Regions from separate parts of the Dyadobacter sp. SRI_021 genome, predicted to be linked through region 2. Evidence: riboswitches for the same ligand, from Rfam matches in the RefSeq annotation. Region 2 holds a riboswitch; the other holds the start of a gene.
The links. A riboswitch is a leader RNA that binds a small molecule or an ion and turns the genes downstream of it on or off. The one in region 2 is predicted to bind S-adenosylmethionine.
Positions count from the first base shown of each region.

Region 1: linked by a shared signal. The riboswitch ahead of AC2YIT_RS23615 (cysteine desulfurase family protein) and the one ahead of AC2YIT_RS02135 (homoserine O-acetyltransferase family protein) in region 2 are both predicted to bind S-adenosylmethionine.

Region 1 is NZ_JBYCZM010000008.1:117,882-133,317, forward strand. Features, by position in the region: gene AC2YIT_RS23570 (arylsulfatase) at 1-1,122, shown strand, start outside; gene AC2YIT_RS23575 (sulfatase family protein) at 1,197-2,561, shown strand; gene AC2YIT_RS23580 (sulfatase) at 2,593-3,960, shown strand; gene AC2YIT_RS23585 (sulfatase) at 3,976-5,406, shown strand; gene AC2YIT_RS23590 (sulfatase family protein) at 5,403-6,869, shown strand; gene AC2YIT_RS23595 (sulfatase family protein) at 6,871-8,244, shown strand; gene AC2YIT_RS23600 (hypothetical protein) at 8,316-8,678, opposite strand; gene AC2YIT_RS23605 (hypothetical protein) at 8,657-9,076, opposite strand; gene AC2YIT_RS23610 (Fic family protein) at 9,203-10,285, opposite strand; SAM riboswitch class I at 10,436-10,529, shown strand; gene AC2YIT_RS23615 (cysteine desulfurase family protein) at 10,645-11,823, shown strand; gene AC2YIT_RS23620 (SusC/RagA family TonB-linked outer membrane protein) at 11,965-15,159, shown strand; gene AC2YIT_RS23625 (SusD/RagB family nutrient-binding outer membrane lipoprotein) at 15,174-15,436, shown strand, end outside.
Region 2 is NZ_JBYCZM010000001.1:528,265-543,700, forward strand. Features, by position in the region: gene AC2YIT_RS02075 (DNA alkylation repair protein) at 1-662, opposite strand, end outside; gene AC2YIT_RS02080 (SDR family oxidoreductase) at 747-1,637, shown strand; gene AC2YIT_RS02085 (GWxTD domain-containing protein) at 1,788-3,002, shown strand; gene rlmB (23S rRNA (guanosine(2251)-2'-O)-methyltransferase RlmB) at 2,978-3,748, shown strand; gene mnmA (tRNA 2-thiouridine(34) synthase MnmA) at 3,784-4,893, opposite strand; gene AC2YIT_RS02100 (T9SS type A sorting domain-containing protein) at 5,016-6,317, opposite strand; gene AC2YIT_RS02105 (hypothetical protein) at 6,393-7,436, opposite strand; gene mobA (molybdenum cofactor guanylyltransferase) at 7,486-8,079, shown strand; gene fdhD (formate dehydrogenase accessory sulfurtransferase FdhD) at 8,081-8,908, shown strand; gene AC2YIT_RS02120 (DUF7009 family protein) at 8,911-9,273, shown strand; gene AC2YIT_RS02125 (FdhF/YdeP family oxidoreductase) at 9,277-11,589, shown strand; gene AC2YIT_RS02130 (glycerophosphodiester phosphodiesterase) at 11,711-12,481, shown strand; gene AC2YIT_RS02135 (homoserine O-acetyltransferase family protein) at 12,577-13,629, opposite strand; SAM riboswitch class I at 13,761-13,869, opposite strand; gene AC2YIT_RS02140 (M20/M25/M40 family metallo-hydrolase) at 14,018-14,959, shown strand; gene treA (alpha,alpha-trehalase TreA) at 15,005-15,436, shown strand, end outside.

The DNA of each region.
Region 1 (15,436 bases), on a different contig from region 2:
TTTCTGAACGGACAGGAAATTCCCAACGACTCGGACAAGCTGCCGAAAGACTGGTACTCGACCGACCTTTGGACGGATTATGGCCTGCGCTTCATCGACGAGGCTGTGGCTGATAAAAAGCCGTTTATGCTCTACCTCGCCCACAATGCGCCGCATTTTCCCTTGCAGGCACCCGAAGCGGACATCGCCCGATTTCGCGGCAAATACCTGAAAGGCTGGGAAAAGCTGCGCCAGGAACGGTATGAAAAGCAGATCAAGCTGGGGCTGGTGGACCCATCGTGGAAGCTGCCGCCTATTAACCCGAATGTGAAGAAATGGGATAGCCTGAGCGATGCGGAGAAGAAACGTTACGACGACATGATGGCGATCTACGCCGCGGTGATTTACCGGCTCGACAAAAGCATCGGCGACCTCGTGGCAGGGCTCAAAAAGCGCGGTGTTTTTGACGATACCGTCATTCTTTTCGTGTCCGACAATGGCGGTAATGCCGAGCCGGGGATCGAAGGCCGTTACGAGGGCGATCAGCCGGGTACCGCTAAATCCACGGTATTCCTGGGCCAGGGCTGGGCGGAAGCCGCTTGCACACCGTTCTGGGCCTACAAGCACCACACGCACGAGGGTGGTATTTCTTCGCCGGGTATTATCTCGTGGCCCGCGGGTATCCCTGCCGCACGCAATGGCAAGTTGGAACGTCAGCCGGCGCACATCATCGACATTATGGCGACCCTGGTGGATCTTGGTAATGCGAAATACCCTTCTACTTATGCAGGCAATACGATCCAACCGCTGGAAGGCGCCAGTCTGAAACCTGCTTTCACCGGCAAGCCTGTCAATCGCAGGAACCCGATTTTCTGGGAACACGAAGGCAACCGCGCTATCCGTGACGGTAAATGGAAACTGGTAGCAGAAAAAACCGAGAAATGGCAATTGTACGACGTGGAAAAAGACCGCACGGAATTGCACGACCAGTTCGACAAACAGCCTGAAATTTCCCAAAAACTGGTGGCCAAATATGAAGAATGGTACAAACGCGTCGGCGCGGAAGATTATGACAAGACCTTCAAATGGTTTTATGACTACGACAAAGCCAAACAAGAAACCGGCGCAGGAGGCGGGAAGTAGCATTTCACTATTCATGACAATATCTGACCACAAATGACCACACCTGACTATTTCACGACAACACCTGACCACAAATGACCACAAAAAAACACCTGACCGTGCTGCTGACGCTCCTCGCTTTCATACCGGCGCTGGCGCAGAAGCAAACGCCCAACATCGTCCTGATCCTGGCGGATGACATGGGCAAAGAATGCATTGGGACCTACGGAAGTACCTATCAGACCCCGAATATCGACCGGCTCGCCAAAGAGGGTTTGAAATTCAACTATGGCTTTTCGCAGCCGCTTTGTACGCCGTCGCGTGTGCAAATCATGACCGGGAAGTACAACTACAAGAATTACTCCGAGTTCGGCTTTCTGAACCAGGACCAGAAGACTTTCGCGCATCTGGCGAAGGAAGCCGGTTATACCACGGCCATTGCCGGCAAATGGCAGCTCGGCGCGAACCAGAAGTTGCCGAAACACTTTGGTTTTGACCAGTATTGTTTGTGGCAGCTCAGCAAGCCGCGCCGTGAGGGCGAGCGTTACGCCAAACCGCTCATCGACCGCGACGGGGAGCTATTGAAAACGGACGCCGACGATTACGGCCCGGATATTTTCACGGACTACATGCTCGACTTCATCGAAAAGAACAAGGACCGCAAGTTCCTGGCGTATTTCCCGATGGCGCTTGTGCACGATCCTTTTCTGCCTACTCCCGATAGTAAAAGCTGGAAACCGGACGTGGAAGGGCGTTTTAAAAAGGACACGGCCAATTTCAGGGATATGGTTTCTTATCTGGATAAAAATGTCGGGAAGATTGTGCAGAAACTGAAAGACCTCGGACTGTATGAGAATACCATCATCATTTTTACCGGCGATAACGGCACCGGCCGGCCTATCGTGACACAATTGAAAGACGGCAGTAGGCTGCAAGGCGGCAAAGGGCTGACGATCGATCGCGGCCATCACGTGCCGCTGATCGTCAATTGGGGGACCGGTCGCTACAAAACTCACGAAACGAATGATCTCGTCGATTTTACCGATATCCTTCCGACCATCGCACAGGCCGCAAATGTAAAAGTGCCTGCCGCCTGGAATACCGATGGTGTCAGCATTCTTCCGCAGATCAAAGGCGAAAAAGGTGTTCCGCGGAAGTGGATTTTCTCGCATTACCAGCCCATCCATTCGGAAGCGGCTAACAGGCAATCGGCCCGTTTTTTCAGGGACCGCCATTACAAGCTCTATTCCGACGGTCGTTTTTACGATTTGCAGAAGGATATTGAGGAGAAAAATCCGATTGCGTTGGGTAAGGCGGGAACGGAAGGAGAAAAAATCAGAAAGGTGTTTCAGGCTGAAATGGATAAGCTGCCGGCCTGGAAATTCGGCGATCCGGGCGTAGCGAAAGTGATATTACCCGGCCTGGAACCCGATCCGGCATTTGCAGACAAAGGGGAATAATATATTTATGACGATTAACATGATCGGGAATTTGAAAAGAATTATTTGGTTACTGGCCCTGGCGGTGTTACCAGGCCTGGACGCAATCGCCCAAAACGCGAAATACAACGTTCTCTTCATCGCCGTCGACGATATGAACGACTGGGTCGGGCCATTTGGCGGGTACCCGGGTATCAAAACGCCGAATATCGAAAGGCTGGCGAAGAAAGGCGTTGTTTTCAAGAGGGCCTATTGCTCCGCGCCCGCGTGTAACCCGTCGCGTGCGAGCCTGCTTACGGGTGTGAGGCCGTCGAGTTCGGGGGTGTACCATAACAACCAGCCCTGGCGACCGGTCTTGAAGGATGCCGTGACCATTCCGCAATACTTCACTGCCAACGGGTACGAAGTGAAGGGGGCCGGTAAGATTTTTCATAATGCGTTCAACGATGAGGCTTCGTGGCCTTCCTATTTTGATGTTCCCAAATCGCCCGGGCCGCCCAAGGCCCCGGTTAATGGCTTCGCGCATTTCGATTGGAGCCCTGTGAATGTGCAGGATGAGGATATGGGTGATTACAAGGTGGTGAATGAGGGCATCGGCTTCCTGAATGACCGGCATGACAAGCCGTTTTTCCTGGCCGTTGGTTTTACGCGGCCGCATTTGCCGTGGTATGTTCCGCAAAAGTATTTCGACCAATATCCATTGTCTTCCATTCGGTTACCGAAAACCATTGCCAACGATTTGCAGGATGTACCGGATGCCGGCGTGAAGATCGCCAAGCCGAAGGGTGATCACAAGTTTATCGTCGAGCATAAGCAATGGGAGAAGGCGGTACAGGGTTATCTGGCGAGCATTACGTTTGCCGACGGGCAGATTGGCCGCTTGCTGGATGCGTTGGAGAAAAGCGCATATGCCCAAAATACGGTCATTGTTTTCTTTGGTGACCACGGCTGGCACCTGGGCGAAAAGGAACATTGGCGGAAGTTTGCATTGTGGGAAGAGGCTTCGCGCGTGCCGTTCATTGTTTATGCGCCGGGTTTGTCGAAAGCTAATGGCATTTCGGAACGCACGGTGAACCTGATGGATATTTATCCGACGCTCACCGAGTTGTGTAAATTACCTGCTAAGAAAGGGGTGGAAGGCAACAGTATCGTGCCGCTGCTGAAAAATCCCGCGGCGGTATGGAACCACCCTTCCGTTACCACGCACGGATTGGGTAATCACGCGGTGCGGTCTGAAAAATACCGCTATATCCGTTACAACGACGGTTCGGAGGAACTTTACGATCATGATACCGACCCACAGGAATGGAAAAACCTGGCTGCTGATGCGAAATATGCGTCGGTGAAGGCAGCGTTGGCAAAGTCTTTGCCCAAAACCGATGCAAAGGATGCCCCGACCGTGAAAGAGGGCAAGGAATAATTCAAACCAAAATCTATGATGAGAAAATACGCATTGCTGGCGCTGGCGGCGCTTTCACTTGTTCCTTTTGCTGCGTCGGCAGCCGCGGATGGCGACGATAAGGCTAAACCGAAATACAACGTCCTGTTCATTGCCGTCGACGACCTGAATAATGACCTGGGCACGTACGGAAATACATTTGTGAAATCACCGAACATCGACCGCCTGGCGAAGCGGGGTGTTCGGTTCGATAAGGCTTATACGCAGTTCCCGCTTTGCAGTCCGAGCCGTTCGTCACTGCTCACCGGCCAGCGGCCGGACGTGACGAAGATCTATGAGTTGCAGACGCATTTTCGCAAAAACCTGCCGGATGTCGTTACGCTGCCGCAGCTTTTTAAGAACAATGACTATTATAGTGCTCGGGTTGGCAAAATATACCATTACGGCGTACCGGGCCAGATTGGTACCGACGGCCTGGACGACCCGGATTCGTGGCATTACCGCGTAAATCCCAAAGGGCGTGACAAAACCGAGGAGCCATTGATCAAAAACCTCACACCAGACCGCGGGCTGGGGAGCGCATTAGCGTGGCGCGCTACCGAGGGCACTGACGAGGAGCAGACCGACGGGATGATCGCCAGCGAGGCAATCAAGATCATGACTGAGAAAAAGAACGAGCCGTTTTTCCTTGCCGTGGGCTTTTTCAGGCCGCATACGCCTTATGTGGCACCTCAAAAGTACTTTGATATGTACCCGGTAGACCAGGTGCCGCTTCCCAAAGAGATCCCGAACGACCTCGACGACGTACCCGAAGCCGCATTATTTACCAAACCGCCGCACTGGGGCCTGGATGAGGCTAAGCGCCGGGAGGCATTACGGGCCTATTATGCTACGATCACATTCATGGACGCGCAGGTGGGCAAGCTGATCGACGCCGTCGACAAACTTAAATTGACCGATAAGACCATCATCGTGCTTTGGAGCGATCACGGTTACAACGTGGGTCAGCACGGGCAGTGGATGAAGCAGAGCCTTTTTGAAAACTCGGCACGCGTGCCGCTCATTATCTCGGTTCCGGGTGGTACCAAAGGGAAGGCATCCGGCCGCACCGTGGAGCTGGTCGACATTTATCCGACGCTGGCCGAGCTGTGCGGACTCGATCCGAAGCAGAATTTGCAGGGTAAAAGCCTGACGCCATTGCTGAAAAATCCGGCTGCTCCCTGGAACAAGCCGGCTTACACCCAGGTGCGGCGAGGTCAGATTTTCGGCCGCAGCGTACGCACAGAGCGGTTCCGTTACACCGAATGGGACGGCGGGAAAGCAGGGTCGGAATTATATGACCACCAGAAAGATCCGGGAGAATTTACAAATCTGGTGAAGGATAAGAATTTCGTGATTACGGTGAATGAACTGGCTGTTTTGCTGAAAAAAGGTTACCCGGAACGAGCGCAGGAAGCAGGAAGATGAGTTCAAAACATCAGTATGTGATCCGGTTGTCGGTCGTCGGCATTGTGCTGGCGGTGGCAACCGGTTTTGCGTGGAAAGCCAACAGGCCGCAGACGTCGCGCAAGCCTAATATCGTGATCGTGCTCGCCGATCAATGGAATGCGCAGTCGCTCGGGTATGCAGGTAATGTGGATGTGAAAACGCCAAATCTGGACAAGCTGGCGCAGCGGAGCGTGATTTTTACAACCGCCGTGTCGGTCATGCCGGTGTGCAGCCCGGCGCGGGCGAGCCTGCTCACGGGCCAGTACCCGCTCACGCACGGGGTTTTTTACAACGACCGTCCCCTGCGGAACGAGGCGCTCACATTGGCAGAAATTTACAAGGAGGCAGGTTATGCGACCGGGTACATTGGGAAATGGCACATCAACGGACAAGCCAACTATGAAAAGCAGTTCGCCGCCCGTAACCGCGCCGTTCCGCGCGACCGTCGTCAGGGGTTCGATTACTGGAAAGCCCGCGAAGTGACGCACGATTACAATAGCTCCTTCTATTTCGACGAAAATGATGTGCGCCACGAATGGCCGGGCTATGATGTATTTCCCCAGACCGACAGTGCGATCAGCTTCATTGACAAAAATAAGAACAACCCGTTCCTGCTGGTATTATCCTGGGGACCGCCGCACGATCCTTACCAGACCGCACCCGAGGCGTACCGTAAAATGTACGATCCCGCAAGGCTGAAACTCCGCCCGAACGTGCCCGATTCGCTGCAAGCCAAAGCCCGGAAGGACCTGGCTGGCTACTATGCCCATTGCACGGCACTGGATAAATCGGCAGGCGATCTTTTGAATGCATTGAAAAGAGCAGATATTGAAGAGAATACGATCCTGCTTTTTACTTCTGACCACGGTGATATGCTTTACTCGCAAGGCAAAGTCAGGAAGCAGAAACCCTGGGACGAATCGGTATTGGTGCCGTTGCTGGTGCATTATCCGGCGGGGTTAGGAGTTGCGAAGCGGGAGCTCGCATTGCCTTTTTCTAATGTTGATATATTGCCTACTTTGTTGGGAATCAGTAATATGAAAATTCCGGAAACCGTAGAGGGGAACAACTATGCCGCTATTCTGACTGGCAGGCAAAAACCGACAGGTAATGAAGCTGCGTTGATCCAGGTACCTGTGCCGTTCCATGAAAACAATTTCCTGAATGGCGGTAAGGAGTATCGGGGTATCCGCACGAAAAGATACACCTATGTAAGAGATTTGAAAGGTCCATGGCTTTTGTATGATAATGCAAAGGATCCTTTTCAACTGAAAAACCTCATCGGCTCACCGGCGTACGCTGATGTGCAGGCAAAACTTGAAAGAACACTTAGGGCGAAACTGGCTGATGCAAAGGATCAGTTCCTGACCGCCGACGAATATATGCGGCAATGGAATTACCGGTATGACGGCAAGGATAGTCTCCGCGCGAGTGGTTTGTAATATGCAAAAGACATTGATCATTATCATGCTGGCGCTGGTGTGTACCGGTGCCGCGCTCGCGCAGCAGGGAAGAAGACCGAATATCATCTTCCTCCTCACCGACGACCATCGCTGGGATGCGCTCGGCGCAATGGGTAACAGGATCATCCAAACCCCGCACCTTGATGCGCTGGCGAAACGGGGCATTCTGTTCCGGAATGCGCATGTCACCACGGCGATATGCATGGTGAGTCGGGCCAGCTTGCTGAGCGGGCAATATATGTCCAGACACGGGATCAATGATTTTGGTACTGATTTCAAACCGGAAGCCCTTGCTCAAACCTACCCCGCATTGCTGAAAAAGGCGGGGTACAAGATCGGATTCATAGGGAAATTCGGCATCGGGGTGAAGAATCAGCCCGACACGCTGTTTGACTACTGGGCAGCCAAAAAGGAAGGCCAGCCTCAATATGAGTTAGCCAATGAGAGCGGTCACACCATTCACCACACCGACAGCGTAGGAAAGGATATTGCGCAATTTCTCGGGCGTTTTGCAGGTAACGAGGCTCCTTTCTGCCTTTCCGTGAGCTTCAAAGCACCACACGAACTCGATGGTAATCCGCCCCAATACCCTGTTCAGGAGCGCTTTAAGCCTTTATACGAAAATGTGAAAATCCCGGATCCCCTCACTGCCGCGCCGCAATATTGGGATAGTCTTCCAGCGTTCTTCCGCACCGATCAGAACATTGGCCGTGACAGGTGGAAGCCGCTCCTTTCGACCCCGGAGCTTCGCCAGCAAACCACCCGCGACTATTACCGCCTCATTACCGGCGTCGACGAAGTGGTGGGTAATATGGTGGCGCAGCTTAAAAACCTGAAAATCGATCAGAATACGCTCATTATTTTTATGGGTGACAACGGTTTTTCACTCGGCGAGCATGGTTTGGAGGGGAAATGGTTTGGTTTTGAAGAATCCATCCGCGTTCCGCTGATTATTTCCGGCGGAGCACTGCCCAAGAGTCTCCAGGGCAAGTCATCATCCCAGCTCGCATTGAATATCGACATTGCGCCTACCATTCTTTCTTTCGCGGGAATACTTGTGCCATCTGCAGTCCAGGGTTACGATCTTCTCGCAGTCGAGCAAAAGAAGCGAGCTGCCCGCAAGGACTTCTTCTATGAACACACCTATCTGGGAAGCCCGCGTTTGCCAAAAGTGGAGGGCGTTGTGAGCGGTGATTGGAAATATATGCTTTACACCGAGCACGGGTATGAGGAGCTCTATGATACTGTTAAAGATCCGCACGAGACGGTGAACCTGGCGAAGCGTTCTTCGGAAAAACCCACGCTGGAAAAGCTACGGAAGCGGTATAAAGAGTTGAAGAAGGAGGTGAAATGACAAAGGGAAAAGTTACCTCGGTACTCGGACGAGGGTGAAAAACGTCAAAAAACGCCTCGTTTGGAGGGCATTTAATCGACTGGATATAATAGGGGCAATTTTCGTTGAATGCCGGCGTAACCTTCGTATGGGTAATCTGCAAAGTCGTTGTATTTATGGTCATCGAGGTCTTCTTTATTATTAAATACTCTGACCCGGTTAATCATCCTTCGTTGTTCTGGTGTTACACGTTGCCACAGTAATTTTAGGATGATCTCCATACTTTCATACTCATGTACTTCCGAGAGTGATGGCGCACTGACGCCGAGCACGTAGCTGTCTTTTACCATTCCGTGAAAGGCGGGTGCCAGGCCGATTGCATCTATGATCAGACCATCTTTTTTTGCTTCCCGAAACACTTTTTGCAGTGTTTCTACCAATGCTGTTGCAACCATTGCATGACAATTTTTAGAGAAATAACAAATATTTCGGCTTTTGTAGCCGAACAGCCTGCTTCATATCTGCGTTGTTCCGACCATATCGCTATCCGGGTCCAGCTTACCTGAAAGACATAGTCATCTATACAGGCGTTTTCCAAATCGTTCGTCAGGCCAGATAGAATTAAAAGGTCGAGGAGGTCATGAATCATAAATGACTTGGCAATATGCCGCGGCACCACCTCTTTTTCAAATATTTCGATGTTCAGTCTTTTGCAAACCACGGCTTTGAGGGCTAATTCAATCGCATACCCACCGATGTAATACGCCGCGCCAGCATGACCGTTTGCAATGAGGCATTCCGCGTCGCGCAGCCGTTCGAGCGCTAGTGATTTCAATGTTGCAGCATTTGCCAAGGTTTGATTGATTTTAGTTTGCAGATGAATGATTTTGGCAAACTAACCCCTGTTACGGTTCGAAAGTCAATCAGATGTGCAAAGTCACTTGATGGGTGTGCAACCGGCTGTATTGAGGAACCTGGGTTAACTTTTCAACACATTCATAAGCCGGAAGTTCAGATAGAGCTTTTCCTTTCCCACCGTCACGCTTTGAAGGAAATTGTTCTCTTCAAGGGTTTTCAGATAGTTGCCAACCGTTTTGATATTTCCCAGTCCGGCGTGTTCCAATGAACTTCTTTTAGTGTAAGGCAGCTTGAAAATGACTTCCAGCAGATCTTTGGAATAAATTTTCGGAAGCGTCCTTTGGATTTCTTCGCCCATTTCTTTCATCAAAGCTGCAATACGCTCGATCCGGATTTGGCTCTCACGCGAAGTAACTTCGATCATATCCAACATGTACAGGATCCAGTTTTCCCATTTGCCTTGTTCTGTCACATGGCGAAGATTGAGGTAGTATGCATTCTTGTTTTTCAGAATATAGCTACTCAGATAGAGCGCGGGTAAATCGAGCAGGCCGCATTGTTTCAGATAAAGAAGCAGTATAATCCGTCCTGTACGGCCGTTACCATCAAAAAACGGGTGAATGGCTTCGAACTGATAGTGTATCAGTGCAAGTTTGATCAGCGGATCCAGATCGTCGTCGATATTGATAAAGTTTTCAAGTGCAGCCAGCTTTTTCCGGATAATTTCTTCGCTGTCAGGCGGCGTGTAAATAACTTGTCCTGTCGCCGGGTTTTTTAGTTGAGTCCCCGGAATGTTTCTGATGCCTGATTGATTTTCCTTAATGATCTGCATGATCGCGATAAAAAGGTTGGTCGTCAGGACTGGCTTTTTCCTTATTTCCTCTAACCCATACCATAATGCATCTTTATAGTGGATTACTTCCTTCGTGGGAGCGTCATCGATATTCTTTTCGACAATGGATGCCTGAAAAAGAGCATCCTGCGTAGTGATGATATTCTCAATGGCGGAACTGGCCTGCGCTTCCTGTAAGTTGATCGTGTCGATAAACAGCAGCGGATTAGGGAGATTCGTAATGGCACCTTTTAGTTCCGAGAGTGCCCTACTGGCCGAAATCACCTTTTTGAGAACGGTTATATTTTCTATTTTGCCCTTTGGAGGCAAATCAGGTAGATTATTATAAGGTATTAACGGGCTGTATTTCATAAAAAGAACGACGGTGAAAATTACCTGCGTTTTTAGAACGAGGGTAAAAATATCAAAAAAACGCCCTCGTTCAAATTTCGATGGTAAAAAACGCCCTCGTTTTTTTGCATTCTTAAAATCTTTTATCAATCTTTGTCTATCGAATTTATAGATTTATTAAGAACGAAGGGAGAGGTTAGGCTCTGTGATCTTCTGGCAACCTGTGACACGTCAAGGTGCCCCAACCTAATTCTATTGATAAATCTGAAAATCCAACCACAGTAATAAACTGGTACCGTGCAGTAAATCAGGCTGGTTAGGCCTTGAAAAACCTGTGCCTTGCCGCTAACAAACTTTGATCAACGACAAACCAGAAACACATGGAAATTTATCTGGATAATGCGGCTACTACCGCGCTGGACCCTGAAGTGATTGAGGCAATCCTGCCGTTTTTGACCAACCATTATGCGAATCCCTCGTCGGCGCACGGCGCGGGCAGAAGGGTAAAAGAGGCCGTTGATCGGGCACGGCGTACGGTAGCGCATTTACTGGGCGCTGCGCCGGAGGAGATATACTTTACGGCCGGGGCGACGGAGGGAATCAACCTTGCATTGTCGGGGGCAATTCAGGCCTATGACCTTAGCCACGTTATTACCAGCCGCATTGAGCATAAGGCGGTGTTGCAGACATTGAAGCGCCACGAGAAAGAGGGAGACATTGAAACAAGCTTCGTGAAGCTCGACGAACGCGGTAATGTAGATCTCTACCACCTCGAAAACCTACTGCGGGCGAACCCGCGCACACTCATCGCGCTCATGCATGGGAACAATGAGATCGGGAATCTGACCGACATCCACGCGATCGGCGTGTTGGCACGGCGGTACAATGCGGTGTTTTTTACTGATACGACCCAAACGATGGGTAAGGCACATTTCGATTTGCAAGAGGCCGATATCGATTTCCTTGTGGGCTCGGCACACAAGTTTCACGGTCCGAAGGGAGCGGGTTTTGTTTACATTAATCAAAAGCACCACCTGAAACCGCTGATTTACGGCGGAGGGCAGGAGCGTGGTCAGCGCGGCGGGACGGAGAATGTCGTGGGCATCGTGGGGCTGGCGAAAGCGCTGGATGTAGCTTACCGCAACCTGGAAGCCAGCCGGAGCAAGGTTTCCAAGCTGAAACAATACCTGATATCGAAGCTGGCAATCAGCGGGATCGAGGGAATTTGTTATAACGGCGAGAGCAAATCGACGGAAAATAGCGTCGCCAATGTGCTGAGCGTTTCGTTTCCCTGTTTAAGCACGGGGAGCCTGGTGGCCAAGCTCGACCAGGTCGGCATTCAGGTTTCGGGCGGTAGCGCGTGCCAGGGTGGTGGCGCGTCGCATGTGATACAGGCGCTGGCGTGCGAGGCCGACAAGGAGAATGTAAGGTTCTCGTTCAGCAAGTTCAACACATTCGAAGAGCTGGATCTCGTAGTGGACGCCATTACGCGGATCTACGAATCCGACCCAGTGGTTTCGACACAAGCGGGTTGGAAAAAGATCGCCAGCTGGGCGTAGTAGCTAATTTAACCGAAAAATAGTAGCCTGAGTATTGGAAATAATGCCGCTGTATTATATTTGTATATTTAATCTATAAAATAAGTAGAATATAAACTGAGTCCCAAACATTTAAGCTGTCCCTAACTTCCAATCCACATCATGAGAAGAAATTTAGTACTGATTTTCCTCCTGTTCAGTGTCGCCTGGCTGCAACCGGCAAAGGCGCAAACGATCCCGGTGACCGGTAAGGTCACTTCCACCAGCGGCGAAACGCTGCCCGGCGTAACCGTTCTTATCAAAGGTACTTCCAAAGGCACCTCCACCAACGGCGACGGCAGCTACGCCATCGAGGCCGACGCCGGTTCGATATTGAAATTTTCGTTTATCGGTTTAAAATCCATTGAATTACCCGTTCCGCGGGACGGAAAGCTCGACGTTCGGCTCGAAAGCGACGAAACGATCTTGCAGGAAGTGGTGGTAACGGCGCTCGGCATTGCGAAAGAGAAGAAGTCGCTCGGATATGCGGTGCAGGAGTTGCAAACGAAGGACGTTGCAGAGGCGCGCGAAGGCAACCTGGTGAATGCATTATCGGGTAAAGTTGCTGGTGTGAACATTACCAACAGCCAGGGCGGGATGGGCTCATCGCGGATCGTGATACGGGGCGAAACGTCGATCGCGGGCAATAACCAGCCGCTTTTCGTGGTGGATGGTATCCCTGTCGACAACTCGCAGCTAGGTGCCGGCGCCAATGGTTCGCGCGATTTTGCGAATGCGATTGCGGACATTAACCCGAACGACATCGAGTCGATCAGCGTGCTGAAAGGGCCGAATGCGGCTGCATTGTACGGCTCCCGCGCTTCCAACGGGGTGATTTTAATTAAAACCAAAAGCGGCAAAGGCACGCAGCGCGGCCTGGGCGTGAATGTGAATTTTGGCTATTCTTCGGAGAAGCTATTGGTGCTGCCTGAATATCAGAATGTTTTCGGTCAGGGAACGGGTGGCGCATTCTCTTATGTGAATGGTAAGGGTGGCGGTGTCAATGACGCTACCGACGAAAGCTGGGGCCCAAGAATGGACGGACGGCTGATACCCCAGTTCTTTTCGAATGGAGAGGCAGTACCGTTTGTGGCGCACCCGGATAACGTAAAGAACTTCTTCGTAACGGGGCATACGCGAACCACGGGCGTGTCGGTGGCAGGCTCGAACGACAAGGTGGATTACCGCTTCTCCTTCAACAACAGCAAGCAAACCGGTGTGATCCCGAATACGGATATTTCCAAAAATTCATTCGGGGTAAATACGACTTACCGTTTGAACGACAAGCTGACTTTGTCGACGAGCGCGAATTTTGCCAGAAACAGCTCCGATAACCTGCCCGGTACGTCTGGGCGCGGCAGCAGCGTAATGCTTCAATTCCTGTGGTTTGGGCGTCAGGTGGATACCGAGTTGCTGAAAGACTACAATAAAGGCGGTTTCGATTACAACTGGAACCACAGCTATTACAGCAATCCTTACCTGCTGCAATACGAAAATACCGCCCAGCAACGCCGCGACCGCTTTTTCGGTAATGTGAATTTGAACTATAAAATTACCGACTGGCTCACAGCCAATGTGCGCACGGGTAACGACTACTATAACGACAAGCGCAAGTTCAAAGTCGCTTACGGCACCAATGGTACGCCTTATGGCTCTTATACCGAGGACAGTTATGTCGTGAATGAGAACAATACAGACTTCAATTTCAATTTTCACAAGAATGTAAGTGCTGATTTTGAACTTGACTGGCTGGTGGGTGGAAACATTCGAAGCAATTTCAACGAGCAGAACTACCAGCAGGCACCCCGCCTGGCCGTAGCTGACCTGTACACGCTGAATAACTCGCGCGACCCGCTGGTATCCTATAATGTGTTGCGCAAACAGAAGGTTTACAGCGCATTCAGCTCCGCGCAGGTGGGCTTCCGCAACTACGCGTTTTTGAACCTCACGGCGCGTAACGACTGGTCGTCGACCTTGCCTGCCGGTAACAATTCGTACTTTTACCCTTCGGTGAATGCGAGTCTGGTACTGACCGACGCATTCGATATCAAATCCAATGTACTTACCTATGCCAAACTCCGCGGCGGCTGGGCCGAAGTCGGTAAAGACACCGATCCATATCAATTGGTAAATACCTATCCATTCAATCAGCCATTCGGCGCAGCCCCTTTGCTGACGGTTTCGGATGTGTTTTTGAGCAAGGACTTGAAGCCGGAAATCACACAGTCGACGGAAATCGGTGCCGATATCGCATTGTTCCGCAACCGTGTGCGATTGGATGTGAGTTATTATAATACCGATAGTTATAACCAGATTTTACGTGCGGACGTGAGCCCTTCGACAGGCTACAAACAGAAACTCCTGAATGCAGGGCGTATTAATAACCGTGGTATTGAGGCGATGCTGAATGTGAAGCCGATCGAAACCGAATCGGGTTTTAAATGGGACATCGGCATCAACTTTTCAAGAAACCGCAGCAAGGTAGTGGAACTCGACGACGAGGGTTTTCTGAACGATTATAAACTGGGTACCAATGGAGTAACGGTTTATGCCAGCAAAGGACTGGGCTACGGCGCGATATTCGGCTCGGCATTTGCACGGGATGGAAACGGCGAGCAGATCATCGGTGCCAACGGCTTGCCTACCAAGAATCCGAGCCTGCAAGTGTTGGGGCATTACACCCCGAAATGGATGGGCGGGATGAACAATTCGTTCTCTTTCAAAGGTTTTAACCTGAGCGTGCTCATTGATACCAAACAAGGCGGCTCCATTTACTCGGCTACGAATGCGACCGGCCGCTATACCGGCGTGCTGAAATCGACTTTGCCCGGCCGCGACGCGGAACATGGCGGGCTGACCTACTATTATCCTGGCAACAACAAAGCCGGTGTGGCTGTGCAAGTGGCTAATGCGGCAGCGGCACCTTCGGGCGCGATCGTGTACGACGATGGTATCATTGCGAAAGGCGTAACCACCGATGGCAAGCCGAATACCGTGATCGTTCCGGCGGAGCGCTATTACAAAGGTGTTTACAGCAACAGCGCGGGTATCAACGAGGCGAGCGTGTTCGATGCGTCGTTCATCAAGCTGCGTGAGGTAAAACTCGGCTACACCGTTCCGCAGGCATTTATTTCCAAATTCAAACTGCAAAGCCTGATCCTCTCTCTGTATGGACGCAACCTGGCATTTCTGCAAAAGAAAGCGGACAACATCGATCCTGAAACGGCTTTCAACACCGGCAATACCGGCCAGGGGCTCGAATCGTTGCAGCTGCCGACGACAGCTTCTTACGGTTTTAACATTTCATTAGGCTTTTAAATTGACCCATATTCATGCGTACCAATAACATTACCAAAGGATTTGTGATCGCTGCCGCCGGCCTGCTCTTGACGGCTTGCCAGGATCAGCTCGAAGAAACGAATATCAACCCGAACGAGGCGATCAAAGCCCAGCCGGAATATTTGCTGGCCAATGCCATCAAGTCGAATGCAGACCTGACGCTAGGCTCGGATGCTTCGATGGAAACGACCACATTGTTCATTCAGCATTGGGCTAAAATTCAATATACAGACCCGGACAAGTATACAGTAAGCAT
Region 2 (15,436 bases):
ACTTTCTGAATATAATCGGGCGAATAAGGGACTTTGCATTCGGTATTGCCCATATTGACTTTCACTTTCCCAATCCTTTTGCCCACTTCCATTGCTTTCTCCGCCAAGGGCGCGTAATACGAACCCACAGCGATCACGAAGCCATTCATAACGTACCGAACCTGGTTTAGTGCCGTGTGTATTTCTCGCTCCACGCGATCGAGCAGCTGGTCAATTTCTTGTTGATCGAGCTGATCGTCCGGTGTCAATGCCAGAATATATCCCCAGGTCGCCCATCCGGCATCCGCGGTGAGCTCACGGTCGGATTCGATCCATTTTCGGGCCATTTCAAATTTGTAGGGGCTTTCAGCGGCATTCCAGGCCACGGTGTACTCGCTGATCATATGCCATGAAGCACCTTTGATCCATTCGTCGAGCACCTCCGGGGTCATCAATGCAGGTTTCGACATCAGTCCTGCTAGGTACATCGCCTCGGAATTACCAGTCTTGAACAATTCAAGCGCCAGTTCGTGGTTATTTTTATGCCTTTTAAGGATGGGTTTCATGTCTCCTATCCGCACACCGTAGATGGGCTCTGCCGCGCCATGGTTCCGCATCGTTTTGAGTGTTTGCTCCGTGGCCAGCATGGCTAGCTCGTTCATGATTTCCTTCACCTGCTCCATTTCCCGGCGATTTGTTTTTCATTCAAAATATAATGTTTTTAAAGAAAAATTTACTTTTCATCCCATTCTAAAAATACATCCATCATGACTTACAACGAAGGCATGCTGCGCGACGGCGCGCTCGAAAACAGGACAATCATCGTCACCGGAGGCGGCACCGGGCTCGGAAAATCGATGGCAGCTTACTTCCTCCGCCTCGGCGCAAATGTGGTCATTTGCAGCAGGAAAGAAGACGTTCTCCAAAAAACAGCATCAGAACTTGGCCAGAGCATAGGCGGCAAGATTCTATACGTTGCATGCGATGTAAGAAAGACCGAGCAAATCGAAAATGTTATCTCGAAAGCCGTTGAAGCATTCGGGCAGGTAAATGGATTAGTTAATAACTCCGCAGGGAATTTCATTAGCCCCACGGAACGACTCTCCTACAAAGCCGTCGACACGGTCGTCGACATTGTACTGCGCGGCACCTACTACTTCACCCTGGCTTTGGGCAAGTACTGGATTCAAAACCATACCAAAGGCTCGGTCCTCAATATCGTAACCACCTACGCCACTACCGGCTCGGGCTGGGTAGTCCCCTCGGCCATGGCCAAGGCAGGCGTACTCACAATGACCAAGTCGCTCGCATTCGAATGGGGACGGCATGGCATACGCCTCAATGCGATCGCGCCCGGCCCGTTTCCGACAAAGGGAGCCTGGGACCGCCTGTTTCCGGAGGAACTCGCCACGAAATTCGCATTCGAAAACCGCATTCCCCTCGCGCGCACGGGCGAACACCAGGAACTGGCTAATCTCGCCGCCTATCTGATTTCGGATTTTTCAGCCTATATGACCGGCGAAGTCATCACACTCGACGGCGGCGAAGTACTCACCGGCGGCCAATTCAATTTCTTGAAAGAAATCACTGACAGTCAATGGGATGCCATTGAGGAACAGATCAAATCGGCCACCCGCGGCAGTAAGAGTCCGGAATAAAAATTTTATTACCGTTTTATTGGGTAATTTTGCCCGTTCATTCGTTATTTGACAAACGATGAATACACGTACATGAGAACAAATCTTCGCTTTTGTATCCATATAATGTCTGTTTTGGTGATGGCTGGTTGCGCATCATCGAATAAGCCTATGAAGCAGATTCCCGAGGCGCAGGTACGGCCGACGGAGCAACAGCAGGCACCGGCACCGGTGAACGAGGAACTCACCCTGGTGGCCATTCAAAGCAAATATTTGTTGAAAGACACGACGCAGGCGTCTGTTTTCCTGTATGTGGATGCTTTCAAAGGGAAAAATCCGATCAGCGTCGCAGATTTTGTAAAGCTGTATAATCTCAATTACGTCATTTATTCCGATTACGGAACACGCGAACGGCTTGGCTATGGCAATGTGAAACTCGATTCGACGAACGTTTCCCGCATGGGCGACAAGATCGTGATTTCCTATGAACTTAAAAGCCCCAACCGCGACTACGGCGTATTGCTTAGCGAAATCAGTCAGACCGGGACGCTGAAAAAGGTACTGAACGACCTCACGATCCGCTTCAAAAAGCTGGCCGTAAACCAGACATATGGCGTCTACCTGGGCAACTCCACTCAGCCACTGCAAAGGCACTATGTAAGTTCCAATGAACAGTTTACGATCAGGAAAGCAGGAGAAAGTGCCGATCAGCTGCACGTTTATTACTACAATCACGAGTTCGAGCCGGCGGGGTCACCGATGAATATCGCGCCGAAAACCGGCAACAAATCACTCGAAGTGGACAGTACCTTCACGATCCTTGCCAATCAGCCCTTGCAATTCGCGAAGGAAGGTCTTTACAATATTTTCGCAGACACCACCCAGTCGGAAGGCCTTGGTATCCTGGTGGTAAATGAGCGTTTTCCGAAGATTACCCGCCCTCAGTTGCTCCTTGGCCCATTACTTTATATGAGTACCAATAACGAGATCAACGAGATCAAGAAGGCGGAGGATTACAAAAAGGCTTTGGATAAATACTGGCTGACGCTCATGAATGGTAACGCACCGCTTGCTCAGCAATCGATCCGCTCGTTCTATGGGCGCGTCGAAGAAGCCAACCAGCTTTTCACCACCTACAAAGAAGGCTGGAAAACCGATAAAGGAATGATTTACATCATATTGGGCCCGCCGGACAAAGTGCAGCGCAGTAAAGACCGGGAGGTGTGGACGTACGATCACAGAGGCAATGCGCAAAACGTCAATTTTACATTTAACAGAAGAAACAATCAATTTGTGGATGATCATTATGAACTGGTTCGCTATGCCGAATACCAGCCGATTTGGTATCCAGTAGTAGAAGCATGGAGAAACGGAAGTATACGGTAAGAAAACCAGCCCCCAGACAGTCCCAGGCCGATATGGTTTTTGGTACGCAGTCGGTACTTGAAACCCTTCGCTCGGGCAAAGAAATCGAACGGTTATTTATTCAGCGCGAATTCGGGCTCGCGGAGATTGAAAAACTCGCCAAAGAACTAGGTGTTCCCTACCAGCGTGTGCCGGTTGAAAAATTGAACCGGGTAACCCGCAAAAACCACCAGGGTGTCATCGCATTTGTGTCACCCATTCAATACATGCCGTTGCACAATGTGCTTACGCAAGTGTATGAGGATGGCAAAACCCCGCTCCTGCTCCTGCTCGACCGCGTTACCGACGTCCGCAACTTTGGTGCGATCGCGCGTACAGCGGAATGTGCAGGTGTGCAGGCGATCATCGTTCCCACCAAAGGCGGTGCGCAAATCAATGCGGATGCGATGAAAACATCCTCCGGTGCATTGAACTTCCTGCCCATTTGCCGCGAGCCTAATCTCTACGAAACGCTGACTTACCTTCGCAACAGCGGTTTACAGATCATCGCTTGTACGGAAAAAACAGACAAATCGCTCTACGATATCGATTTCACCGTTCCTACGGTAATCATCATGGGCTCGGAGGAAGATGGTATTTCCAAAGAGTTCATCGACCTCGCCGATAGCGGTGCGAGAATCCCGCTTGCCGGACAGGTAGAGTCGCTGAACGTGTCCGTTGCGAGTTCTATCATTCTCTATGAAGCTGTGAGGCAACGGATAAAATAATATGGAAAAAAGGCAAGTCTCGCGACTTGCCTTTTTTAGTGCTCCTGCTTAAAACTCTTCATAATCCAGCCGCCACCGACCACATCATCGCCTTCATAAAAAACAGCGGCTTGTCCAGGGGCTATACCATTCACGCCATCGTGAAAGCGGGCCACTATTTGATCCGGGCCGGTCTGTTCGATGATTGCCGGCGTACCGTCATGTTTGTAGCGTACTTTGGTGACGGTTTCCAGCGGTTTTTCGATCGACGCGTATTTTTGCAAGTTTAATTTACTCACATTCATACCGTCGCGGAAAAGATCGGGCATGTCGCCGAGCACTACTTCGTTGGTGTCTTTTCTAATTTCAGTCACAAAAACGGGGCGACCTAACGCGATACCAAGCCCTTTGCGTTGACCGACGGTGTAGAATGGGTAACCTTCGTGTTTACCTACCACGGTACCATCCGCGTAGATGAAATTACCACCTGCCACTTCGGCTTCCAGCCCGGGAATGCGCCTTTTCAGGAAACCGCGGTAGTCGTTATCCGGAACGAAGCAGATTTCATAGCTTTCAGATTTATTCACCAGATCAATAAACCCTCTTTCGCGCGCCATCTCACGGATTTCAGTTTTATGCAAATAGCCTAACGGCAGCTTGGTACGGGCAAGGCTTTCCTGCGACACGCCCCAAAGCACATAGCTCTGATCTTTCCAGGCATCAATACCTTTGGACACATAATGGCGACCGTTGTTGAACTGCATATTGGCATAATGCCCGGTAGCAATGAACTCGCAATCGAGCCTGTCGGCGCGACGCAGCAATGCATCCCATTTGATGTGCGTATTGCAAAGCACGCACGGGTTGGGTGTACGGCCTTCGAGGTATTCACCTGTGAAATGGTCGATCACATAATCGCCAAACTCGGCGCGGATATCGAGAATATAATGCGGGAAACCCAGTTCCACTGCGATATTGCGCGCGTCGTTGATGGAATCCAGCGAACAACAGCCGGTTTCTTTCTTGGTACCGCCACTGCTGGCATAGTCCCAGGTTTTCATGGTCATACCAATGACCTCATAACCTTGTTCGTGGAGAAGGACAGCTGCGAGCGAGCTGTCGATGCCGCCGCTCATAGCGACAAGAATGCGTCCGTGTTTACTCATGGTAGTAACCTGGCGAAGGTTGAATGCCTTCCGATTTTAATAGTTTTGAAAAGGGAGCAACAGAACTATTCGGCCAATTGTTCCAAAATGCAAAGATAAGACATAAAACGGATCATCCCGATCTATTTGTTCTTTACAACGACTTTAAAGGATTCCTCGCCAACTTTCAGCATGTAAAGGTCGTCGGGCAGATGACTTACGTCTAACTTCTCCAATGGCAACACCGCCGATTCCATTACCACAAATCCGTGCCTGTTAATCAAGGCAAAATTCCTGTTGAGACCTTTCTGGTCGATATGCAAATATCCCCGGGCAGGATTAGGATAGACCTTCGTCAAGTTGGAAGCAGACTTAACCACGATTATTTTAGAATAATGAGAAGCACCGTCCCAATCGATCTGTTTCAGGCGGTAGTAGGCCGTTCCCTGGGTACCCATGTCCGTAAAAATGTAATCCTTGTTGCTCTTCGAATCTCCCGAGCCAGCTACGAAACCGATCTCCTCGAAAGCAATTGCATTGATGCTGCGTTCGATAGCAAAGCCCTTATTACCGGCTTCCCAGCTTGTACGCCACAGCAACTTGTTCCCCTCCGGCGAAACCATTCCAGTGAAAGAAATTAACTCCACCGGAAATACAACCAAACACCCTGGCGACGACAAAATCGCTTGCCTAGTATTACAGGCTGCCGCATTGTTTTGCAGGTTGGCCGCTCCGTTTTGACTCAGCCACATACAAACACTTTTTACGCCACAATTTTGCAGCGCACCAGAACCCGTGATAGCTATTCCTTTGGATAATTTTACATTTTCAAGTCCTTCCAAACTAGTCATCACCGACATATTCAGCAAATTGAGTGTACCCAGTTTCTTGACTTTCTCCAACCCCTTAAAATTTTCAACTGACGGAGTATTCAACTCAATTGTGCCGATGCTATCCAGCGAATCGAATCCGTCGAAGGAAGTATTGTATGCATACGGAGCAGGATAATTACCTTGCATGAAGATTTTGCCGATCACTTTGACGGACCCCAAACCCCTGAAATCGTGCAGGGGAGTCCTGATGTACAACGTATGTCCGATTGTATCGAGAGCCGTCAGACCTAGCAGGCTTTTGACCCCTCCGTCCGTCACTTGAAGGGTTTCGACCTTTTTTAATGCACTTAAACCGGTAAGATCTTGCAGTTGCGGGTTATTGCTCATGGCTATCCGCCCGATGTAGGTAATATGCGAAAGCCCGTTCAGATTTGTGACGTTCGTGCCATGCATGTCGATTCCGTTCAACTCGGTGCATCCCGGGTATTTGGCTGCCAGATTATCAACATCCGCCTGGCTGGTCAGGCTCACGCTAGGATACCCGCATGGCTGAGCAAATAGCCAACGAGCTGGCAAAAGCACTAATAGCACAAAGAGGAAACGTGTTTTCATCAGTTCAGGATTTAGGTGGCAACACTTTTACTCTAAGTTACAAACTTATCCTAAAACAAGAGCTATTTGTAACTTTCACGCAATCACCATCCTGATCACATTCTTAATATTCAATTCAATAATCTCCGTCATGGTCTCGCATTTGTGGTAATGGGCATCGGAATAATGCGCTGCAAGACTTTCGCGTAGCTGATGAATGTTATCAGCGGTTGATATTTTGTCCTTGATACACACGTCGCGCAGATCGCGAAGACGATAACGCTCTGCTTTGGCCTGGTACATGATCGACGACTGCTCTTCCTGCTGATATTGCACCACCGTTTTGTCGGTCAGGTGTTCCATAGCGAGTTGCACATAGGGCAGATTTTCTTTAAAAAACTGCGGCATATATACTTTCAGATTGCCTTCGTAAAACTGCTGGTCGAAGTCGATAGCGCGCAGGCGGAACTGGAAATCGTCGAAGTCCGGGGTAATCTGCATGACAAAGTTGTAGGAGCGCATATCGCCCAGCAGCGTGATTTTGCAGCGCTCATTGAACTTCACAAATTCCTTCGCGATCCGGATCGGGTTGTAGTCGGGATCGCGCATACGCGTACGGGCAAATTCGTCGCCTGGAATACCCGCAATATGCTCCTCGATCAGCGTCTCGCCGTCGACGATGTAGTTAACCTGGTTGGGGGAGAAGATTTCTTCCAGTTCCAGCCCGTAGATGCGGGAAGAATCGGCTTTTTTGACGTAGAAATAATCGTAAATATCATTCAGCCGGTTCACGATTTTAATGCGGAACGGGTTGGAGTTGCCAAACTTGCAATAATCGATGCGATCGATGTATTTGTGTTCTACAATGCGCAAGTTGCCCGAAGCTTTGAGCATTGCATACACCTTTTTCAGCCCGGCATGCAAGCGTTCTAGTTCGTGCGGCGGATACAGCGGGCTTTCCCAAAGCGTATCCTTCCCGTTTTTATCGATGACCGGAAACGATTCGTAGAAATTCAGCAGATCGTGGTAAGCCACCGGCAGCCGGGCGTCGCGCTGGTAAAAACGCAGGTATTTGCGCAGCTCGGAACTCACCGGATAAATCGGTTTTTTCTTTAATATTTTAACATCACCCATTTCCATACAAGGAAGTTACGCATATTTGACCGATTAAAACCATTGACCTGACCCAATGAGCTTATATGGATTGGTAATTTGCGGCGGTGAAAGCACGAGGATGGGGACGGACAAAAGTCTGCTGGTGTATTATAAAAAGCCTCAGCACGAACACGTTGCCGATTTGCTCGCATCCCTATGTGAGCGCGTGATCCTCTGCTGCAATACGGAACAATACAAAACATTCCGAACTTCCTACCCAAAACTGTCTGACCTTCCGAAATACGGTGGCGCCGGCCCCATGAGCGGATTGCTCACAGCATTTGAGACATTTCCGGGAAATGACTTCCTCGTGGCAGGCTGCGACTATCCTTACCTGACGACCGACGAGCTGGCCAATTTTCTGCATAATACTGATAAGGATTTGCCCGCCGCGGCCTTTTATAATGCAAGCGGATTTTACGAGCCGCTGCTCGGATGGTACTCGCGATCGGCTGGCAATGCATTGCGTGAGACTTTTGAAAACGGCTCGCGCTCGTTGCAGCATTTTCTAATAGCGGAAAATGCAGGGAAATACCGGCCATTGTCGGAAAAAACAATGCTAAGCGTAGACACGACGGCTGATTTCCAAGCCATAAAACGGGCACTCGAAGCGGAAAATGACTTTTAAAATGGAGACCAGTTCAATAACCAGCCATAAAATCGTCCGCATAAACGGACATACCGCCGAAGAGCTCGACGACCAGCTCGCCGTGGAAGAGCCGCTTGAAATACAGATTGCCTTTCAGTCGGAAGGGCGAAAAGAGCGCAAAAACATTTCGGTAACAATGCGGACACCAGGAAACGATCCTGAACTTGCGGCCGGATTTCTGTTCACGGAGGGCATTATCCATTCCAAAAGCCAGATCGACGGCATTGCGCATTCACCTTTCGACGAAAATCGGGTGGTAGTAACTTTCTCCGCCGGTTTCGAGCCAAAATTAGGTTCACTGGAACGTAACTTCTACACGACGTCCAGCTGCGGCGTTTGCGGCAAGGCGAGTATCGATGCGATCAAAACACGTTCGGCTTACGTGAATGCAAATGAAGGTTTGATTGTGAAAAAAGAGCTGCTATACCGGCTCGTGGAGCAGATCGTTCAGCATCAGAATACATTTGAAACCACCGGCGGGTTGCATGCTTCGGCGCTTTTCGATATTTCAGGGCAATTTTTGATGCTGCGCGAAGACGTAGGGAGACATAATGCACTGGATAAACTCATCGGCGCAGCATTACTGGCGGAGCAACTTGCACTCGACAAACACATTCTCCTTCTCAGCGGCCGGGCGAGTTTTGAACTTATTCAAAAAGCCGCCATGGCGGGAATTCAAATGGCGGCGGCGATAGGAGCCCCTTCGAGCCTGGCTGTGCAATTGGCAGAAGAAAGTGGCATTACGCTGGTAGGGTTTCTGAAAAAAGACAAATTCAACATTTACACCGGCCATCACCGGATCCAATGACTATGAAAATCCGCATTCACGGAAACTCCGTACGTTTCAGGCTTTCGAAAACGGAAGTTGCCAGACTTGAAAATGAAGGGTACCTCCAAGAAACGACCGACTTCGGCCCGGCGCAATTTAGTTATGCCGTGCAAAAATCGGCGATAAGCGAGCTGCAAGCGCGATTTGAAGATAACAAAATCACCCTGGAAGTGCCGGAGAAGCTCCTTACCGGCTGGGCTGCGAACAATACCGTCGGGTTTGAGGGGAATAAGCCGCTGGCCGATGGCAGTTCCTTACTCATGCTGATTGAAAAAGATTTCAAATGCCTGGACAACGTCAATGAAGACCAGTCCGACAACTACGACAATCCCAAAACTTGCTGAAAAATGTCCGAAAACCCACTTCCGATACCGGGCGCTGAAAACCCGGAAAAACTGACCGGTTTGAAACAAGGCCCGATCAAAAAAGTGGCCGCAGGCATTCCCGCGGTGGTTTCCGCATTGGAAATGACCATTAGCGAAGCCGGTTTTGAACGAGGGATGAAAGCGCTTTTCAATCTCAATCAGAAAGGCGGCTTCGATTGCCCCAGTTGCGCCTGGCCCGACCCCGACGACGAGCGCTCCGGCATTGCCGAATATTGCGAGAATGGCGCCAGGGCCGTAGCAGAAGAAGCTACCGCTAAAAAACTGACCGCGGAGTTCTTCTCGCAGCATTCCGTGCAGGAGTTGGGTAAACTTTCGGACTACGAGATAGGCGGCAAAGGCCGCATTGCCGAGCCGATGTTCCTGCCCCCAGGCGGCACGCATTACCAGCCCATCACCTGGAATGCTGCATTTGAAAAAATAGGAACCGAACTGAACCGCCTCGCCTCGCCCGACGAAGCGGTATTTTACACCTCCGGCCGTACCAGCAATGAAGCCGCATTCCTGTACCAGCTTTTTGTACGGGAGTACGGCACCAATAACCTGCCCGATTGCAGCAATATGTGCCACGAGAGCAGTGGCACGGCATTAGGCGAGTCGCTGGGCATCGGTAAAGGCTCCGTGACCCTGAACGACTTTTACCAGGCCGAGGTGATCATGATCCTCGGGCAGAACCCGGGTACCAATCACCCGCGGATGCTCACCGCATTGCAAAAAGCCAAGGCCAACGGCGCGAAGATCATCTCCATTAATCCGTTGCCCGAAACCGGCCTGATGGGTTTCAACAATCCGCAAACTGTGGTGGGTGTGCTGGGTTACAAACCGGGGCTGACCGATATTTTCCTTCAAGTGAAGATCAATGGCGACATGGCCTTGCTCAAAGCCATTGAAGTACTTTTGCTGGAAGCGGAACAAAAGGCCCCAGGCAGCGTTTTTGACCAGCATTTTATCCACGAAAACACACAGGGCTACGCCGATTTCCTGCAAGACTTGAAACAGTATGACGCTGCAGAACTCGCCGCGCAGGCGGGCGTACCTTATACACAGGTGCAGGAGGTTGCGCGCGTGCTCGCAGGAAAAAGCAAGATCATCGCCTGCTGGGCAATGGGGCTGACGCAGCATAAGAATGCAGTGGCGACTATTAAGGAAGTCGTGAATTTATTGTTGCTGAAAGGCAGCATCGGTAAACCCGGCGCAGGGACATGCCCAGTGCGCGGGCATAGTAATGTACAGGGTGACCGTACGATGGGCATTTTCGAGCGCCCTGGCGCCAAGCTGCTGGATGCGATCGAGCACAACTTCCATTTCGCTCCGCCTCGGAAACACGGTTATGATGTGGTGGAATGCATTAAGGCCATGCATGCCGGCGAAGCGAAAGTGTTTTTTGCGATGGGCGGCAATTTCCTCTCTGCCACGCCCGACACGCGTTTCACCGCAGAAGCCTTGCAGAAATGCAAACTGACTGTCCACGTATCTACCAAACTGAACCGTAGCCACCTCGTTCACGGTCAGGAAGCATTGATACTACCTTGTCTCGGCCGGAGCGACAAGGATATGCGTAACGGAGAGAACCGCTTTGTATCGTGCGAAAATTCGATGGGCGTGATCCAATCGTCGCGGGGCGTGCTTCAACCTGTTTCGGAACATCTCCTGAGTGAGCCGGAAATCGTGTGCAGGCTTGCGAAAGCCACACTGGGCGAGCGCAGCAAAGTAAGCTGGGATAAATATATAGAAGACTACGACCTCATCCGCACCGACATTGAGCGTACCATTCCGGGTTTTGCGGATTATAACGAACGGGTACGGCAACCCGGCGGCTTCTATTTGCCCAACTGCAACCGCGCCGGTGACTTCGACACCCCTAGCCGCAAAGCGCATTTCCACATTGCGGCGCCAGAAAAACAGCATTTGAAAGAAGGCGAGCTCATGATGATGACCATTCGCAGCCACGACCAGTTCAATACCACCGTGTACGGCCTGAACGACCGCTACCGGGGCATTTATAACGAGCGGCGTGTGATCCTGATGAATGCAAAGGATATGCGGGACCGCAACCTGAAAAACGGCGATCTGGTGGATTTGCACAACGATCATGGCGGCGTAGCGCGAGTAGCTCATAAATTTGTGGTCGTGGAATACCCGATTCCCGAGCAGTGCACAGCCACATACTTCCCCGAAACGAACGTACTGGTACCCATCACGAGCGTCGCGGAAAAGAGCAATACGCCTACGTCTAAAATGGTGGTTCTAACGGTTACACCGCACCAGGGTTTTTAGGATAACTTAATATTGACCTAACAGACACCCGCCCAAGTTGCCGTAATTTCGCCGCTGTTTGACCGAATGGGGGTAAAATGCGCGAAAAAGTGTCTTTTTAAAGAAGTTTAAATTGAATACAATGAAAAAAGGATTTTTAATGCTTGCAATCGGGCTGATGAGCCTGGTGTCGATGGATGGTATGTCTCAAAAGAAAAACAAGGTGATCGCACACCGCGGTGCCTGGAAAAATACCGGTGCTACTGAAAACTCGATCGGCGCATTGGAACACGCGATTAAGCTGGGCTGCTATGGCAGCGAGTTCGATGTGCATATGTCGGCTGACTCGGTTCTGTACGTGCTGCACGACCATTCCATTCAGGGAACCAATATCGAAACGACTAATTCGGCCGAGCTTTCGAAGATCAAACTGGCTAACGGCGAGTCGCTGCCGACTCTGGAGGCCTATCTGAAGGCGGGTGGCAAGCAGAAAAAGACGCGTTTGATCCTGGAAATCAAAACTTCCAAAATCAGCAAGGAACGCTCATTGGCATTAGCTGCGAAATGCGTGGAATTGGTAAAGAAAATGAAGGTGGAGAAAATCACCGACTACATTGCATTCGACTGGGATGTGTGCCTGAAGGTGAAGCAACTCGCCCCGAAAGCACACGTGGAATACCTGAACGGCGACAAAACGCCTGACGAAATCCAGGCTGCCGGCCTCGACGGGATCGACTACCATTTCAGCGTTTTGAAAAAACATGAGGATTACATTCCCGCCATGCGCCAGAAAAAACTTACTACCAACGTGTGGACAGTCAATAGCGAAGCAGATTTGAAGTACTTCCTCGAAAAAGATGCTGATTACATCACTACCAACGAGCCTGAGCTGTTGCTAAGCCTTTCGAAGTAATTTTTGAAATATATTAAAAGCGAAACTCCCGATCGGTAACCGGTCGGGAGTTTCGCTTTTTGTATTTATATATAATGCTTGAAATCCTGAATGCCTCAACGAATGCGCGCCATTTGCAACTGCCCGTTGGTTTCCTGCCATGCGCGGATCACTTGTGTAAGCTGCTTATATTCGATCAGGAAGCCGTCATGGCCATAAAGCGAATCGATCTCCTGAAATGCGGCGTCGGGAATATGCCGGGCCAGGAACTGCTGCTCCGAAAGCGGGAATAGTAAATCGGATTTGATACCCAGTACCAGCGTTTTCGCCTTCACGAGCCCGAGCGCATGTACGATCCCCCCGCGATTGCGGCCTACATTATGCGAGTCCATGATCTTGGATAGCGCCCAGTACGAGAATGCATTGAAACGTTTCACAAACTTGTCGCCCTGGTACTGCTGGTATGACGACGCCCTGAAATCATCTATCTGATCCGGATTATCGCGGGCTTGCGTAAAGTTGTAGGTATCATAATTGCGGTAAGAGAGCAATGCGATTGACCGGGCCGCACGCATACCCATAGCGCCGGCTTCCGGGCTATCTTCGGCATAGGTCGGATCCGCCTGGATCGCCATCCGCTGTGATTCGTTGAACGCGATACCCCACGGCGAATGCAATGCATTGGAAGCGATCAGGATCAGTTCTTCAAACAAATCCGGCTTTTCAACGGCCCATTCCAGTGCCTGCTGGCCGCCCAGCGAGCCCCCAATGCAGATCTTAATCTTGCTTATCGCCAGCTCCTGACGTAAAAGGTCAAGCGTTCCCACCACGTCCCGGACGGTAAGCGTGGGAAAACTATGGTAATAAGGCTGGTTTGTCCTCGGATTGATCGACAGCGGCCCCGTAGATCCGTAAGCTGACCCGATCACGTTCACACAAACAATGAAATGCTGGTCCGGATTGAAATATTTACCCTCTCCTACCAGTCCGTCCCACCAGTCGTGGGCATTGGAGCTGCCGGTGAGCGCGTGGCAAATCCAGACGATATTCGTGTCGTTGGCGTTTCGTTCTCCGTAAGTAGTGTATGCGAGTTCAAATCCTGGCAGTTCACCCCCCATTTCGAGGGCGTAGGGATAAGGGTACTTAAATGTCTTCTGGTCCGCTTGCATAAGAGCCACAGCACGTGGTTAAATTCAACACATGGTAAAATCGACATCCGAAATAATTCATTTCGGATGTAGCTGCGAGACTAAAGCCAATCGGCTTACGGAAATTTCTAACTGTAAGAGCACACGAATTGATTTTATATCTCCTAATAAACTTAGGTGGGAATTAGCACCTTTCTCCGTCGCGGTAGCAGGTTGCCAGAGGTTCATAGAGCCCATTCTCTCGCCTCTTCTTTATAAATCAACCGCCGCATAAGGGAAGCAATTGATTGATGGTGCAATATTAAGCCCGGATGCCTGAAAATACAAGCAAATACAAAAATTCTGTCCTTTCGCGAGGCCCGCTCGTGCCGCTGCGGCTTATCTTTGCCGGTCAACCATTTTTAGTAGAATGAGAATCTTTTTTCACAGTCTGCTGCTCGTTTTCGGCGCTGCACAGGCATTCGGACAATCTGTTTCACCCTCACCGGAAAACATCCGCAAACACATTTCGTACCTGGCCTCCGACAAAATGAAGGGCCGGGGCACAGGAAGTAAAGAGAATGAGAAAGCCGCGAAGTATGTGGCGAAACAATTCAAAAAATACCACCTTTTACCCAAAGGAACCGAAGGTTATTACCAGCCTTTTACAGCCAAAATCAGGCGCGTGGTGGTGCCCGACAGCATCCGCGAGGCAGGAAATGTGATTGGATTTCTCGACAACGGGGCTCCCTATACCATCGTCATAGGTGCTCATTTCGACCACCTCGGCCTGGGCCGCCAGGGAAGCTCCAAGGCCGAAAAGCCAGAAGGACAGATTCACAACGGAGCCGATGATAACGCATCGGGGGTGGCCGGACTGCTAGAACTGGCGCGGTATTTTTCGGGAAATGATAAAAAGGAACCCTATAACTTCCTTTTTATCGCATTCGGGGCAGAAGAACTGGGGCTTGTGGGCTCCCGTTTCTTTGTGAACAACCCGACATTGCCGTTGGCCGATATCAACTTCATGTCGAACATGGATATGATCGGTCGATACGACCCGAACCGGGGCGTCGGCATTGGCGGGTACGGCACCAGCGCCGAATGGCCTGCGATTTTCAAGGATGTGAAAAGCGATACAAAGTTTTTTACGGATAATGCGGGAAGCGGCGGCTCGGACCACGGTTCATTTTACGCCAAGCAAGTCCCGGTGTTGTTCTTCCATACCGGCGGCCACGACGATTATCACAAGCCGACCGATGATGCGGAAAAGATCGATGCCAATGCCGAAGCCGGTATTCTGGGTATTCAAATTAAACTCATTGAGAATGCGATGTTATTACCAAAACTTAAATTCACAGAAGTCAAGTAAGTTATTGTCCACCATTCGGGGGAGAACCCCTAAAATCAGTTTGTTTTGTACGGTTTTGTTGCTCCATCATTCACTTACGGCCAGGCACACATCTCTCCCGAAGAGTTGTACGGAACGCTATTCCGTGACGTGCAATGCAGCCACATTTTTTCCGATTCAAAAACTTTCGCCGATGCAATCCCGCTGGAAGACCCGGTACTGATCATAGAGCGGTACCACCAGGAAAAAGACCGCCCGGGCTTTGATATGGAAACATTCGTCCGGGGGTATTTCAGAATGCCGGCCCAAATTGCGTCGGGATTCGTTTCGGACAAGAATGACTCAGTTTCCGAACATGTTGATAAGCTCTGGTCGATACTTACGCGCCAGCCCGAAAACCAGGAACGGGGCGGGTCGCTCATCCCCCTGCCCCACCCTTACGTGGTGCCGGGGGGACGTTTCAGGGAAATATATTATTGGGACAGCTACTTTACGATG